DNA from 2 places in the Brucella oryzae genome. Region 2 is predicted to be linked to the other one. Evidence: predicted binding sites of a transcription regulator. Region 2 holds the regulator's gene; the other holds the start of a gene.

Region 1 (8,425 bases), on a different contig from region 2:
GGCAATCGGCCTCAACCTGCTCTTCGGCATTCCGCTGGAAATCGGTGTCATCATCACCGCCGCCGACGTGCTTCTGGTCCTCTATCTCCAGAACAAAGGCTTCCGTCGCGTCGAGGCGCTCATCATCACGCTTCTTGGTGTTATTACGCTCTGTTTCCTCATTCAGATTCTAATGGCCCAACCGCAGTGGGGTGCGGTCATCAAGGGATTTGCCCCAACAACCGAGATCATCCGTAATCCGGACATGCTCTATATTGCACTTGGTATCATCGGTGCCACGGTCATGCCGCATAATCTCTATCTGCATTCCGGCATTATCCAGACACGCGACTACGGCCATACAACCCCTGAAAAGCGCGAGGCCATACGCTTTGCGACGCTGGATTCCACCATTGCACTCACATTTGCGCTGCTGGTCAATGCGTCGATCCTGATCCTGGCTGCAGCGAGCTTCAATGCCACCGGCAATACCGCTGTCGAAGATCTGGATAAGGCTCATGCTCTTCTGAATCCGCTGCTGGGATCAGCCCTTGCACCGACATTGTTCGCTATTGCGCTTCTGTGCTGCGGGCTGAACTCGACCATTACCGCGACGATGGCCGGTCAGATTGTCATGGAAGGCTTCATCGATATCCGCCTGAAACCGTGGCTGCGCCGTGCAATCACCCGCTTCGTGGCCATCGTTCCGGCTGCTGTGGTGACAATTATGTATGGCTCACAGGGGACGACCGAGCTTCTGATCCTGTCTCAGGTCGTGTTGAGCCTTCAGCTGCCTTTTGCCATCATTCCGCTCGTTATGTTCACAGCGGAGAAAAAGAAAATGGGATCGCTGGTCGCGCCGCGCTGGGTGACGATCCTTGCCGCTATTACTGCTGCGATCATCGTCGTCCTGAACATGAAACTCATCTATGATTTTCTAACAGGTGTACCAATTTAAGCCCCTCCCAAGGCTTTTCGAACGGGCGGTTCCGTATCTCGGAACCGCGCTTCATTTTACTTCACTGCGGCATTGCCGCCATCGGCATAAAGCGCCGAACCCGTGACAAAACTCGACATTGGGCCTGCCAGAAACAGCGCGGCCTGTGCGATTTCTTCAGGCTGAGCGATCCGCTTCATCGCATGCAGGCCTGCAGCCCATTCCTTCTGCTTCTCATCTCCGCCCATCGGCGTATCGACACCACCCGGCAAGAGCGCATTTGCCCGGATACCAAGGGCGCCGTAATCGGCGGTTATGCCCTTGACCATCCCCATGAGCGCCGCCTTCGAGGTTCCATAAACCGACATGCCGGGAATGCCCACACTCGTGCCGACAAATGTCGAGGTGAAGACAATCGAGCCGCCACCCCGTTCAAGCATCAAGGGGATTTGCGACCTTGCTCCCAGAAATGCCGAGGTCAGATTACCTGCCAGCACCCCCGCCCAATCATCGGGCGAGATTTCGGCAAGCGGCGCTATAGGGCCTACCGTGCCAGCATTGTTGACGGCTATATCAAGCCCGCCGAATTCATCCTTCGCTGCCGCAGCAAGTGCCTCATGCGTTTCAGCTTCCGACACATCTCCGGCAACACAATGCGCTTTTCCGCCAAACGCAGCGATCTCCTCCGCAACGCGTTCGAGACCGGCGCGCCCGCGAGCATTCAGCACAATGGCTGCGCCCTCTCTGGCAAAAAGCAATGCAGCGGCGCGTCCTATTCCGGACGATGCGCCGGTGATGACTGCGACCTTGTCTTTCAAGCTGGACATATTGAGCCTCCATGATTTCGTGGAGGTCCCAATTAATATCCCTGCTGCAATGCAACTATCCGTTTCTTGCGTTCGAATGCCGAAACGGTTTTGCGCAGGACAATATGACAAAACAAATAGTTAGAGCGGTTCCAGCGTTTCTTTTAAAAAAGGAACCGCTCCAAAGAAAATTGTCAGCCGGTCTGTAAGCCGGGTTCTGTATGGCCGGGCTTGCGCCCGACGTGGCAGCCATTCATCTGGGACGGATGTCGCCACCCGCCTCGTGCAACCCACCCGGACGGCTGATCCGGAAACTGATTACCAGTCCTTGCGGACCGATGCGCCGTCCCTATTCGGTCTTGCTCCCGATGGGGTTTACCGTGCCGTCTGCATTGCTGCAGACGCGGTGGGCTCTTACTCCACCCTTTCACCCTTACCCCGTCATCCCTACCGTTTCATCATGCAAACGGTAGGGAAGACGGGGCGGTCTGCTTTCTGTGGCACTTTCCCTGGGGTCACCCCCGCCGGGCGTTACCCGGCATCGTGTTTCCATGGAGCCCGGACTTTCCTCACCTGCCGCCTTTCGGCATATGACAGGCGCGGCTGCCCGACCGACTGACAGCGCGCATATAGCAACGATAATGGAACAGCGAAACCGGATTCCGGAAAAAATCTGAACTCAGCCGCAACAGAAAAGCCGACAGCGTCTCCACTGTCGGCTTTCCGTTCACATCAGGCGGCCTGTACTCTACGCGACCGCCGACGTAAATCTGCATTCGCGTCAGAGCGCGCGCATATAGGCCTTAACCGAGCTGCAATACTTCGCAGAAGTCGGGTTCATGCGCGTTGCACCATGACCGGCATTGTACTTCAGGATCGTGCCGCAGGTGCTTCCACCGCCGAGCTTCTGCGCCTGGGCCAGATACTTCATGCCGAACTGGATGTTCGTGGAAGGCTCGTAGAGGCCTTTGGCGGAACCCGTGTAGCCGAGACCACGTGCGGTCGAGAGCTTGATCTGCATGAGGCCGATTTCACCGGCCTTGCCACGCACATTCGGCTGGAAATTGCTTTCATGACGCACAACTGCATGGGCCAGCGCAGAAGGCACGCCGTAGGTCGATGCGTAACGATTGATGATGCTGGAATAGCTGCTACCACCCTTGGCATTACGGGCCGTCGAGCCTTTCGACAGCGCACGCTTGCCAGTGGAACCCTTGGTAGCCGGGGCCGCACGGCGGCTGACGACCGAAGCCTTCTTCGGTGTTGTGGTTGGCTTTTCCGCCTCGGAAATCTTGTTCTGCTGGCGTGCCTTGAGGAGAGCTGCGAGGTTGGTCGGTTCAGTTGAAGGGGCACTCAGTGCTGGATTCAGGCCAAACGAACTCATCGCGCCGACGAGGGCGCAAACAACAACAAATTTAATTTTCATAACCTACCGTCTTGGAACGTTTCTTTTGTCAGACCGCCCGTCTTGGGGGAGACGATCCTATTCTTGATCCCGCCCGATATGGATTTTTAGGCCCGTGTCCGCTGGGATTGAGCGTTGAAGTGCCGGGCAAATGCAGCCGAAGATTGGTTGCAAAAGTAAAATAGTCTTACAGGTTGTAACATTCGTGATTCATGCAAAGGCGAGCCGCCGCTCATAAAAATCACCGGAAAGCCGGTGTTGGACCGATCTATTTTTTTGAAATCATTGCAGAAATGCGAATCAACGTTAAATGGAAGAATTGCCTGCACACGCCTGGTCAGGCGGTAACATTCTGCAGGGAAAAAATCAGCCGGTAGAGTGTATCTATAGTAGACACATCGGCCACGCCGTCCACATTTTGTGTCCGAAAATGACGCTGGAAGGCCTTAATCACGGTTTCAGTACCTTCATCGAAGATGCCCGTAATAGCAATTTCGTAGCCGTAAAGCGCCAGCATGGATTGTAGGGCTTCAACCGGCTGGCCGTTTTCGCCGCGTGCCAGAAACCGCCCACCCTGGATCGGGGCCGGCTCGATATAATGCCCGACGCCCGCATCATGGAGCCGCTTCCAGGGAAAGTTCTGGCCAGGGTCGGTCTTGCGCGATGGTGCGATATCCGAATGGGCCAGCACATTTTCCGGCTTGATGGAATAACGCTCGCATATATCGCGACAAAGGCGGACGACCGCATTGATCTGCGCATCCCTGAAAGGCGGATAGTCTTCCAGATTGCCCGGATTGACGATCTCGATACCGATGGAAGCGGAGTTGATGTCCGTTTCGCCCTTCCAATAGCTCTTGCCCGCATGCCAGGCGCGCGCCTTTTCCGAAACCATCTGCACAATCCGTCCGTCTTCATGGACAAGGTAATGCGCGGAAACTTCCATATCCGGTGACTTCAGAACCTGCACCGCCTCTTCGGCGGTCGGCAAGCCGGTATAATGGAGGATGAGAAAGGCAGGCACCTTGCCATCGCGACGCGGACCAAAATTGGGTGACGGATCGAGCGTTGCTCCGGCAAAATCGGGCTGATCGAGCGCCAGCTCCCGCAACAACTTGCTCTCGATTTCGCTCACGCTGCTCATGCAGCCTCCAGATTCTTCTCAATGCTCGCCCAGGCAGCGTTTATCGCCGCCAGACGCCTGTTGGCAATGGTTATGAATTCCAGCGGCAGGCCCTCCGCCACCAGCCGGTCAGGATGGTGCTCCTTGACCAGCGCACGATAGCGCTTGCGGGCCATCTCGAAGGAAACGCCCCGCTCCAGCCCCAGAATGGCATAAGGATCGTCAGCGCCGCGCTGGACATGCCGGATCGCGATCCGATCGAAAGCAACTTCGTCATAGCCGAAAATATCGGCTACGCCTGCAAGAAAGGCCATTTCCTTTTCGTGCACATAGCCATCGGCAGTGGCAATATGGAAAAGGCCATCCAGAATATCCTCAAGCAAATGACAATCGGTCTGCCCTTCGCTGCACAATCCGGCAAGCTGGCGCGCATAGGATTCGTAGCCTGCGACGTCCTGCTTGGCGAGATCGTAGAGCCGCGCGACATGCGCTGTCTCTTCCTTCGGCACGGCAAATATGTCCTGAAAGGCGCGGATTTCATCCTGAGTGACAACCCCGTCAGCCTTGGCCATCTTGGCTGAAAGCGCGATCATCGCAATGGAAAATGCCACCCGGCGGCGTGTATCGGCATCACCTTCGAAAACGGTGCGCACGGCTTCGATAACGCCAGTAATGGCATTCGACGCCACGTAAGTGACAAACTCACCAATGCGAACCCAAATCGACATGGGTCTTTTCTATAGAATTCCGAATGAACTGAAAACCGCCCGCACGGGCGAAAGTCGAAAAAACAATCATTTAGAAAGAATGGAAAGGCGCTGACCTGAATTGTTGCCCAGTTCTGCAACGAAAGCCTATTGCTGCGGCTCACGTTCGTCGAAGGAGCGCTGTGCTGTTGCGACCGCTGCTTCTCCTGCCGCCTGCGCCTGCTGATCCGTCTGACCCACAGATTTTGCCGCAGCGACCGCATTTGCGCGCGCGCGTTCAATGGCTGCCGCTTTCTCTTCCGGGCTTACCACGCCGGAACTATCGCGAAGTGATTTGACCAGATCGGGACCTTTTTCAGTGGTTCCACTTTCTGTCGGCCTGGCAGGCTGCGATATGGCGGCCGCGCCCTGTTCGCCGCCATTTGTTGTGGCAGCGGTCTCGTCACTTCCCTTGCCGCAGGCGGCAAGCGCAACAAGAACAATCGCAGAGATGAAAAACAGGAAATTACGGTTCATGACAAAAGCCATAACCGAACCCAGCCTGCGTTGAAACACGGAAAACGCAGAATGCCCGTCTTTTCCCGCCGTGATTGCTTTAACGTTCATCTCAATCTCAAAGCTCATTGGCCTGAAGCCTATTGGCGCGAATGGCGATCCGGAAATCGAATCGCCACCCGAATGCAGACGCATCATGCGTCACGCCTTCACAATATTAGTTGGAAGGTGCGGTACCCGTACCCGGCGTCGATGGTGCCGGAGTGGTCGGGGCTGGCGTCGTCGTGTCATTGTTCGAAGGCGCTGCCGGCGCGGATGGTGCCGGTGCGTTGCTCGTGTCGTCCTTCTTGTCGTTGCAAGCTGCAAGGCCGAGAAGTGATACGGCGGCGACAGAAGCAATCAGAAACTTCTTCACGTTGGCTCTCCTTCCTAGATCAGGCTCGTTGACCTGGTTTCAGGCATCAAATGGCGATATTGCCAAAGGCCTCTCTCTGTTTCTCCGTGCGTGACCGGTTTGCCCGGCCAATCACCTTTACGGTCGTTCATCGACACAGAAATCCTGTCGACTGGGACCGTCACACAAGAAAACGGCAACAGCGCGAAAAAGTTCTCTCAAATAGTCTTACCGAGCGTAATAAAGCGACAGTATTACAGGCATATAACCGCGTTCATCGGGTTTAAAAACCCGCAATTAATTCGTCACGCCCCTGTCACTGGACGATGTTTAACTTTGCAAAATCGAAGTCTGGATTCGTGCTTTAGGGGAACATTTGATGACAGATCCAACAGCCGACGACAAAATTCTCAAGCGTGCGGTGACACAGAATAGCGCCCTCACGCGGGCAGGCTGTTCCGAAAGGTTGTTCGCCTGGCTGTTCAAAGGGCTGGTCTATCCGCAAATATGGGAAGACCCCGAAGTGGACATGGCGGCTCTGGCTATCAAGCCGGGCCATCGCATCGTCACCATCGCTTCGGGCGGATGCAATGCCATGTCCTACCTGACCGCCGATCCGGCACGTGTGGAGGCCGTCGACCTCAATCAGGCACACGTGGCGTTCAACCGGCTGAAACTTGCCGCCGTCAAGAACCTGCCGGACTACGATGCGTTCTACCGATTTTATGGAAAGGCTGACGACAAGACCAATCTTGCCGCCTACAAGCGCTTCATCCGCCCGCATCTGGACGGTGAAAGCCGGTCTTATTGGGAAAAGCGCAAGTGGAATGGCCGCCAGCGTATTTCCATTTTCTGGCGCGACCTCTATCGCCATGGCTTGCTTGGTGTCTTCATCGGCATGGGCCATCGCGTGGCGCGGCTCTACGGGATCGATCCGCGCGACATCTTGAAGGCACGCACGATGGAAGAACAGCGCAGTTTCTTCGACACGGCGCTCGCACCGCTCTTCGAAAAACGCATGGTGCGCTGGGCCACGGCCCGCAAATCATCCCTTTTTGGGCTGGGCATACCGCCACAGCAATATGATGCCCTAGCCACTGCCGGAAATGGCGACATGGCGCTTGTTCTGCGCAGCCGTCTTGAGAAACTGGCCTGCGGCTTCCCTCTTACCGACAATTACTTTGCCTGGCAGGCATTCGGGCGCGGCTATAGCGGCAATGAGGAGACTGGGCCTCTCCCACCTTACCTGTCACGTAGCAATTTCGAAATGGTACGGACACGTGCGGATCGCATGACGGTACAGAATGCGAGCTACACCGACTTTCTCGCGGCCAAACCTGTCGCTTCCGTCGATCGCTACATTCTGCTCGACGCGCAGGACTGGATGAATGACGTGCAGCTCAATGCCCTTTGGAGTGAAATCACTCGAACGGCAGCACCGAATGCCCGTGTCATCTTCCGCACTGCTGCGGAACCCAGCCTGCTTCCGGGACGGGTTGCACCGCAAATTCTGGATCGCTGGGAATATCAAGCAGATGAATCCCGTAGCCTGCACGACCGCGACCGCTCGTCGATCTATGGCGGGTTCCATCTTTATACGCTGAAGGATGCCTGACATGTTGCGCAGCCCGTGGAGCGTTCAGGGTGTCGATCATGCCAACCTTATGGACCGCGTCTATCGCCGTCAGCGCCATTTCTATGATGCGACCCGCAAATATTACCTTCTGGGCCGCGACCCCATGATAGCGGGACTGTCCGTACCCAAGGCGGGTACGGTTCTGGAGATCGGCTGCGGCACCGGTCGCAATCTGGTGAAAGCTGCGGAAAACTATCCCGACGCGAAACTCTTCGGCATCGATATTTCGGCAGAAATGCTGGATACGGCACGCCGGGCGGCGGAGCGTGCAGGCATTGAAGATCGCGTCCGGCTTGATCGTGCCGATGCAGCCCAGTTCGAGCCTGAGCGCTTGTTCGGGCAAACCGGCTTCGACCGGATTTTCATTTCCTATGCCGTATCGATGATCCCGCAATGGCAGTCGGTCATTCGTGAAAGTATCCCGCATCTCAATCCGGGTGGGGAATTGCATATCGTCGATTTTGGCGATCAGGCCCGGCTGCCGCGCTGGTTCGGAAAGGCACTCTTCAAGTGGCTAGAATGGTTCCATGTCACGCCCCGCAGCGACTTGTTCACGGTTTGCGATCAGCTCGCGCACGAACATAGTGCAATTGCTAAGAAGCATATTCTTTATCGCGGCTTTGCCTGGATAGCGATCATTCGTTCGACAACGTCGCCCGCTCCCAAAGATTAGCACCAAACTTGCCCGCCGGACTGGTGACGTCCGGCTTCGGATCGCGTAACCGTTAGAGAACTGATTCGCGATACGGAACCACTATATGAACCGTCTGGCCAGCTGCAGCATTCTCGCCCTCGGCGCTTTCATTCTTTCCGCCTGCACGACGGTGGACTACGACTTTTCCGACGTAAGGAAATCAGGCAGCTCGGTGGCGCGGATCGCACCGCCCTCCGGCCCTGTGAAGGCACCGCGTTTCGGTGATCGCGACCCGCACGACTGGACCGG
Region 2 (8,425 bases):
CCGCATTGCGGTCGGTCATGGCCAATATCGAAGGCTGGCATGTGGAAGCGGTCGGGGCCTATTTCGCGTTTGTCCGCCATCCTTATCCGGCTGTTTCATCGGTCGCGGTTGCCGAACGCCTTGCGAAGTCACTTGGCATCCTCACTTTGCCGGGCCGGTTCTTCGGTGAAGGACAGGACGCGTTTCTGCGCTTTGCCTTCGCCAATGTCGATGTTTCCGGGATTGAAGCTCTTGGTGCGCGTTTGCCGCATTTTTAGAACCCGAAATCTTTGCCGGTTCACGGATCGGCAAAACCCTACAAAATCACTGGCAAGCGGCTCTGATACAAACCTGTAACAATAGTGTCATATGAATGTAATATAGAGCGCGTAGAGGGCTAACGACGCCACATCGTCATATGTCTTTTACAACAGGAGCCGCAGCTCATGAACAAGATGATTTCCTCGACCGCAGCGCTTGCCATCGCCGCCGTTATGTCGGTTTCCGCCGCTCAGGCGCGCGATCAGATTCAGGTTGCCGGTTCCTCGACCGTTCTACCTTACGCAAAGATCGTCGCCGAGACCTTCGGTGAAACCTTCCCGAACTTCAAGACGCCGGTTGTTGAATCGGGCGGCTCGGGCGCAGGCATCAAGGAATTCTGCAAGGGCGTCGGTGAAAACACCATCGACATCGCCAATGCATCGCGCGCCATGAAGGACTCGGAACTGAAGTCGTGCATCGACGCTGGCGTCAAGGACGTTCAGGAAGTACGCTTCGGCTATGATGGCATCGTTTTCGCAACCGATGCCAAGGGTCCGGATTGGAAGCTGAAGCCTGAAGACGTCTACAAGGCTCTCGCAGCCAAGCTGGTCGTCGACGGCAAGCTGGTCGACAATCCGAACACCAAGTGGAATCAGGTCAATCCGAACCTTCCAGATTGGGACATTGCGGCCTACATTCCGGGTGAAAAGCACGGTACCCGTGAAGTTTTCGAAGAAAAGGTTCTTGCCGATGGCTGCAAGCACTCCGGCGCTTTGGATGAAATCAAGAAGACAGGTCTTGACGACAAGGCTGCCGCTTCGGCCTGTATCGCAGTGCGCAAGGACGGCAAGGCAGTTGACATCGACGGCGACTATGCCGAAACGCTGGCCCGCATCGACTCCAACAAGACCGGCGTTGGCGTTTTCGGCCTTTATTTCTACGAAAACAACGCTGACAAGCTGAAGGTTGCGACCGTCAACGACATCACCCCTTCGGCTGCTACCGTCGCTTCGGGCGAATATCCGGTGTCCCGTCCGCTGTTCTTCTATGTGAAGAAGGCCCACCTCGGCGTTATCCCGGGTCTGAAGGAATATGTTGAGTTCTTCCTGAACGACCAGATGATCGGTCCTGACGGCCCGCTCGCCGAATATGGTCTGGTTCCGGCTCCAGATGCCGAACGTGAAGCACAGCGCGCCGCCTTCTCCGAAGGCAAGACGATGGCTGCGAAGTAAGTTTTTATCTGTAGAACGCGGGGAAGACAAATCTCCGCGTTCTTCTCCTTGCTACAGCCTAAGACAGGCGCATCCGCGTGGAGCGGGATGGGTGGAAGCTGCACCTCAAAACCGTCCACATTTATCAGGGCAACCGGGGAAATCGAATGTCCTTCTTTCTGGTTCTCGTCAGTATCGTTGCAATCGGACTGATCGGATTCTTCATAGGCCGTCAGCGTGCCGTTGCACTGGACAGGGCGCAGACGGCTTCCGCAAAAGCCTCGCCGACCGAGAAAATGCATTCCCGCCCGCATTATCATGGCTGGTGGGTTTTCCTCGTTTCTGCGTTGCCTGCAGTTCTGTTCCTCGCTGTTTGGGCCGTTGGAACGTCGGTTTATCTCGATCACAGTGCGACCGCCCGCTTGCCGGACGCCATTGAAGACGGTTCTTTCACCAATCGCAGCCTGCAGCTTGGCATGGTGCGTGGTCTGGCCAATGGGCTTGACCGGCTGACGCCTGCGGAACTGGAGAGCTTCCCGGCGAACTATCAGGATGCTCGCGCCGTTCTGGCATCGAAGGGCGTAGCGCTCGCCACCGAAGGCCAGGACTATATGGTACCGATCGCGCTCTACCTGAAAAAGGCAACAGCGCTGACACACACCATCGGTTCCGCCGTTTCCCTGGTGATCGCAATCGCAGGGCTGATCTTCGGCCTTTCCACGATCAGCCGCCGTATGCGCGCGCGCAACAATGTCGAGCGTATCGTTCTCTGGGGGCTGATCGCCGCATCCGGCATCGCCATTCTGACGACTGTCGGCATCATTTGCTCGATGCTGTTCCAGACCATCAGCTTCTTTCAATCTGTTTCGCCGTGGGACTTCTTCTTCGGCACCGTGTGGGATCCGCGCTTTGCCGCTGCCGGTTCGGGCGGCGAGACAGGCCAGTTCGGTCTCATCCCGCTTCTGGCCGGTACGCTCTATATTGCGCTCGTGGCCATGCTGTTCGCCGTTCCGGTGGGGCTGTTCTCGGCCATCTATATGGCTGAATATGCTTCGCCCCGAGTGCGCACAGTCGTAAAGCCGGTCCTTGAGCTTCTGGCCGGTATTCCCAGCATCGTCTACGGTTTCTTCGCCCTTGTGACTGTCGGACCTTTCCTGCGCGATCTTTCGATTGCCATTGCAGGCGGTCAGGGTTTCATCATGGCGCAGAGCGTTCTGACTGCCGGTCTTGTCATGGGCGTGATGCTTATCCCCTTCGTATCCTCGCTTTCGGACGACATCATCACTGCCGTACCACGGACCTTGCGCGACGGTTCGCTCGGCCTTGGCGCAACCCGCTCCGAAACCATCAAGCGCGTGGTCCTTCCGGCTGCTCTGCCGGGCATCGTCGGCGCGCTTTTGATGACCGCATCCCGTGCTATCGGCGAAACCATGATCGTGGTTCTGGCCGCAGGTGTTGCGGCACGCATCAATATCAATCCATTCGAGGCGATGACCACTATCACGGTGAAGATCGTCAACCAGCTCACCGGCGACCTTGAGTTCAACTCGCCGCAAACGCTGGTGGCCTTTGCACTCGGCATCACGCTTTTCGTCCTGACGCTGATCATGAACATCTTTGCGCTGCATATCGTGCGCAAGTACCGGGAGCAGTACGAATAATGACCGATACGACCTTCAACGCCAGTGGCGCCACGGCACAGCCGACACGTCGCGATATCGGACTGAAACGCCGCTACGCTGCCGAACGCCGCTTCCGCTATTACGGTATTGCTGCGATTGCCATCGGCGTGTTCTTCCTGTGTGCACTCCTGTTCTCGGTCTTTTCCAAGGGCTATACAGCCTTTTGGCAGACGACGCTTTATCTGCCGGTCAAGCTTGAAGAGAGCGTGATCGATCCGGGAAACAAGCGCGCGATTGACCCCAATGTGCTGATCACCGCCAACTATCCGCTGCTGGTGCGCAATGCGCTGGCCGAAAAGCTGGGTGTTGCCGCGACAGACCGTCCGGCGATGCGCGATCTTGGCCGCTTCTATTCGGACGGCGTGCGTATTCAGTTGCGTAAGCTTGTGATGGACAATCCATCGCTCATCGGCACGACGCAGACCGTTCCGGTTCTGGCGGGGGCCGACATCGATTCCGCTTTCAAGGGGCAGATCGACCTTTCCGTACCAGAGACAAACCGCAAGGTTTCGGACCGTCAGGTGGGCTGGATGAAGACGCTGTCGGAAGAGGGCGTGATGAAGGAGGCCTTCAATACCGGCCTCTTCACCTCCGGCGCCTCCAGCCGCCCGGAAACCTCTGGTCTCGGCGTTGCGCTGGTCGGTTCGCTCTACATGATGCTGATCGTTCTCGGACTGTCGCTGCCGATCGGTGTTGCCGCTTCGATCTATCTGGAAGAGTTCGCCAAGAAGAACCGGTTTACCGACATGATTGAGGTGAACATCAATAATCTGGCGGCCGTGCCATCCATCGTGTTCGGTCTGCTCGGACTTGCGGTTTTCATCAACTTCTTCGGCCTGCCGCGCTCTGCGTCGCTGGTCGGTGGCCTGGTGCTGACACTGATGACGCTTCCCACGATCATCATCGCGACGCGCGCCGCCCTTCGCGCCGTGCCGCCTTCCATCCGCGCGGCAGCTCTCGGTCTCGGTGCATCGAAAACGCAGATGGTGTTCCACCATGTTCTGCCGCTTGCCGCACCCGGCATTCTGACGGGCACGATCATCGGTCTCGCCCACGCGCTTGGGGAAACTGCGCCGCTTCTCCTGATCGGTATGGTGGCCTTCGTGGCGGACGTTCCGTCCACCCCGATGGACCCTGCGACCGCATTGCCTGTCCAGATCTATATGTGGGCCAATGAAGCAGAACGCGCCTTTGTGGAACGCACGTCAGGCGCTATCATTGTCCTGCTTCTGTTCCTTGCCGTGATGAATATTGCAGCAATCATTCTGCGCCGCCGCTTCGAGCGCCGCTGGTAAAACGGGAGTCGAAAGCTATGAATCTGATGACTGAACGATCTCTCGAGAAAGCCGTAGGAGAAAAAATGAACGCCAACGCCAATTCCATAAAGATGCGCGGCGATAAGGTTTGCGTATTTTATGGCGAGAAGCAGGCGCTGTTCGACGTCGATCTGGATATCCAGGAAAAGATGGTCACGGCGCTGATCGGCCCTTCCGGTTGCGGCAAGTCCACTTTCCTGCGTTCGCTCAACCGCATGAACGATACGATCGAAGGCTGCAAGGTCGGCGGCAAGATCACGCTCGACAATGAGGATATCTACGATCCGAAGATCGATGTCGTCGAACTGCGCGCCCGCGTTGGCATGGTTTTCCAGAAGCCGAATCCGTTTCCGAAGTCGATCTATGAAAATGTCGCCTATGGCCCGCGCATTCATGGTCTCGCCCGTACCAAGGCAGATCTGGAAGAAATCGTTGTGACGAGCCTCCAGAAGGCCAGCCTGTTCGAAGAGGTGAAGGACCGTCTGCACGATGCGGGCACCGGTCTTTCCGGTGGTCAGCAGCAGCGCCTTTGCATTGCACGTGCGATTGCGGTCAGCCCGGAAGTGATCCTCATGGATGAACCGTGCTCGGCGCTCGACCCGATTGCAACCGCAAAGGTGGAAGAGCTGATCGACGAACTGCGCCAGAACTATACGATCGTGATAGTCACCCACTCCATGCAGCAGGCCGCGCGCGTTTCGCAGCGCACTGCCATGTTCCACCTCGGCAATCTGGTCGAAGTGGGTGACACGGAAACCATGTTCACCGCGCCGACCGAAAAGCGCACGCAGGATTACATCACCGGACGCTTCGGCTGATCCGGAACTGCGCTCAACAGATAGACAGTGCGGCTTCCCCGCAATTTATATTACGAGGTCTACTATGCCGTCTCAGCATACCGTTCGCTCCTACGATGAGGAATTGAAGTTTCTCACCCATAAGATCGCCGAAATGGGCGGACATGCGGAACGTATGGTCGAGCAGTCGGTCGCAGCTATCGTCAATGCGGACAATGCGCTTGCACAGCGTGTCATCTCCGACGATCTCATCCTCGACGCCAGTGAGCGCGAGATCGACGACAAAGCCGTGATGATCATTGCCAAGCGTCAGCCCATGGCGGTGGACTTGCGCGAAATTATCGGCTCGATCCGTATCTCAGCCGATCTGGAGCGCGTGGGCGATCTGGGCAAGAACATTGCCAAGCGCGTTGCCGCCGTTTCGGAATCGCGTCAGCCGGTAAAGCTTTATCGCGGGCTCGAAACGCTGGCCGAGCTGGCACTGACCCAGCTCAAGGACGTCCTCGACGCCTATGCGTCGCGCTCGGTGCAGCAGATTAATGTCGTCCGCGACCGCGATGACGAGATCGACGCGATGTACACGTCGCTGTTCCGTGAACTGCTTACTTACATGATGGAAGATCCGCGCAACATTTCTGCCTGCACGCATCTTCTATTCTGCGCAAAGAACATCGAGCGCATCGGCGATCACGCGACCAACATCGCGGAGACCGTATATTACATCGTGACAGGCCTGCAAATGCCGGCCGAACGACCCAAGGAAGACCTGAGCCACGGTATTGTCGTGGATGAGGCGCGTAAACCCTGAACTGTTGTCGACCGGACTTCGGTTCGGTGGATGAGAATGTATGAATAGCGCGGCGGCACGCGGTCGATTGGGGGGATTTTATCCACCGCCCGCCGAATTTGGATAGGAAAATACTGGATGTCACAGGCACCCAAAATCGCTGTGGTAGAAGACGAAGAGGCGCTGAGCGTGCTGCTTCGCTACAATCTTGAGGCAGAGGGCTATCAGGTCGATACGATGCTGCGCGGCGACGAGGCCGAAATCGCCTTGCGCGAGAACGTGCCGGACCTGCTTATTCTGGATTGGATGCTGCCGGGCGTATCGGGCATCGAGCTTTGCCGTCGTCTGCGCCAATGGCCAGAAACGGAGCGGCTGCCCATCATCATGCTGACGGCTCGCGGGGAGGAAAGCGAACGTGTCCGCGGCCTCAGTGTCGGTGCGGACGATTATGTCGTGAAGCCATTTTCGACGCCGGAACTGCTGGCGCGCGTTAAAGCCATGCTGCGCCGGTCCAATCCGAGCATTCTTTCGCACGTGCTGAAAGTGGGAGATCTTGTTCTGGACCGCCAGCAGCATCGTGTCTACCGCAAGGAAAAGGAAGTTCGCCTTGGACCGACGGAATTCCGCCTGCTCGAATATTTCATGATGTCGCCCGGTCGCGTTTTTTCGCGCAGTCAGCTTCTGGATGGAGTTTGGGGGCCGGACATCTATGTGGATGATCGTACGGTGGACGTCCATGTCGGACGGTTGCGCAAGGCGATCAATGTCGGTCGGGCGCTCGATCCGATCCGCACTGTCCGTGGCGCTGGCTATTCTTTCGGCTGAGCAGAGCTGTTATCTGCGACTTCTAAAACTAAATTTGTCCGACCCGCTACGGTTTCCGTGGCGGGTCGTTTTTGCTTAAGGTCAAGCTCTCGTGAAGTGCGGATCGGGTCTCCCGATTCGCATCGGAATGGTCAAAATAGATGTCGAAAGCCCAATCTCACGCGATGTTACAGGCATGTTGTCAAAGTTGACGAAGAACAACGGAACCTGCTTTGAAACAGAAATTCTGCAGAAAATTTGAAACACCGTGAATGTGTATGCAAAAAACGTACAAGAAAAATTGAATTAAGGCAGGGATATGGCGTGTATTGCGTGACTTTGAATCTCATTAAATCAACATCTTATCTGAATTTCCAGCTCTTGTTAAGAAATTGTTAATATATTTAAAGGGCTTGTAGGGAAATTCGCACTCTCGATTCGGAATTGCTTTCGGGCAATTTAGCTGTCTCCAGCATCGTAGGAATTTGACCTTCCGCCTTTTTTTGGCCTAAAAATTCCAAAACCTTGAATTCGATTGAGCGACAGTAGGGCGTATGATTTTTGATCTTCGTCCTCTTTGACTTGCACCGCAGTTAGACGTTCGCGCACATCGTTCCAGATGTGTTCGCCTGAATGGATGACTGGATCAGTTAAGGGTCCTAACATGAGACTGAGCCATTGACGCGCGCCGCGAAGTGGAAATTGCCCGCTCTTATCGGGCTGATGGTTGCGCCTTTCGTGGTGACCGGTTGTACGACGACCGGAACCTCGGGAAAAGCCAATACGGAAAAGACGGCGACAAGCCACGTCAAGTCCGTCAATGGCGTAAAAACCTATACTTACACCGCACGGGACAAGAATTGTCTTGAACGTGCGATGTTCTTCGAATCCAACCGTTCAAGCTCCGATGGTCTTCTGGCTGTTGGCACAGTTGTGATGAATCGACTCGCTTCCGGTCGTTATCCGGATACTATTTGCGGTGTTGTCGGTCAGAAGAACCAGTTCGCGCCCGGTGTCCTCACCCGCAAGATGAATTCCAAAGCGTTGCCCGATGTTCAGGCTGCTGCTGACGCGGTTCTAAAGGGCAAGCGTCATCCAAAGCTCAAGAACGCCATGTTCTTCCACACGGCGGGCCTGAAATTCCCCTATAACAACATGCATTATGTGCTCGTTGCCGGGGGTAACTCCTTCTACGAAAAGCGCAATCGCGACGGCTCGCTACAGAATCCAGTCCCGCAGGAACCATACAATCTTGCTCTCGCCTATTCGCCGCAATCGCCTTCCGTTCCGCAGGACGCATCCTATGATGTGACACTGCCGCAGATAGGCCCGGTTCCGGGAACGGAGCCAACCGTTCAGGTGGCACTCGCGGAAGCCGTCAAGGCTCAAAACGTAGAACAGAATGTCGGTACTGGTCCGCAGGCTCGTGGCGACCGTCTGGCGCGTCATCGCGGCATTGCCGCGACTCAGCAGGAGCAGCCTGTGCAAATGGCCTCTTACCAGGCGCAGTTCGATACAACTGCGCCGCAGGCGACGTCGCTCGGCTATGCCGCAGCAAGCCAAAAGCAGGTTGACGCCATCGGCGCGC

What was found. Region 2 encodes PhoB, which activates phosphate uptake and scavenging genes when phosphate is short. Its sites were predicted from a motif close to TGTCATNNANCTGTCAT; they were not measured.
Region 1: a site for PhoB is predicted at 6,150-6,166, ahead of JNC70_RS07850 (BtaA family protein). Genes of this name have one in related genera too.

Annotation. Positions count from the first base shown of each region.
Region 1 covers NZ_JBHEEO010000006.1:41,306-49,730, reverse strand. Annotated here, with positions in the region: gene JNC70_RS07890 (Nramp family divalent metal transporter) at 1-937, shown strand, start outside; gene JNC70_RS07885 (SDR family oxidoreductase) at 994-1,743, opposite strand; RNA gene rnpB (RNase P RNA component class A) at 1,913-2,341, opposite strand; gene JNC70_RS07875 (lytic transglycosylase domain-containing protein) at 2,504-3,148, opposite strand; gene JNC70_RS07870 (N-acetylmuramoyl-L-alanine amidase) at 3,465-4,271, opposite strand; gene JNC70_RS07865 (J domain-containing protein) at 4,268-4,978, opposite strand; gene JNC70_RS07860 (hypothetical protein) at 5,105-5,563, opposite strand; gene JNC70_RS07855 (hypothetical protein) at 5,670-5,867, opposite strand; gene JNC70_RS07850 (BtaA family protein) at 6,226-7,461, shown strand; gene JNC70_RS07845 (class I SAM-dependent methyltransferase) at 7,463-8,155, shown strand; gene JNC70_RS07840 (glycoside hydrolase family 25 protein) at 8,241-8,425, shown strand, end outside.
Region 2 covers NZ_JBHEEO010000004.1:24,588-33,012, reverse strand. Annotated here, with positions in the region: gene JNC70_RS05020 (aminotransferase) at 1-257, shown strand, start outside; gene JNC70_RS05015 (PstS family phosphate ABC transporter substrate-binding protein) at 426-1,472, shown strand; gene pstC (phosphate ABC transporter permease subunit PstC) at 1,619-3,112, shown strand; gene pstA (phosphate ABC transporter permease PstA) at 3,112-4,428, shown strand; gene pstB (phosphate ABC transporter ATP-binding protein PstB) at 4,494-5,267, shown strand; gene phoU (phosphate signaling complex protein PhoU) at 5,332-6,054, shown strand; gene phoB (phosphate regulon transcriptional regulator PhoB) at 6,172-6,858, shown strand; gene JNC70_RS04985 (cell wall hydrolase) at 7,516-8,425, shown strand, end outside.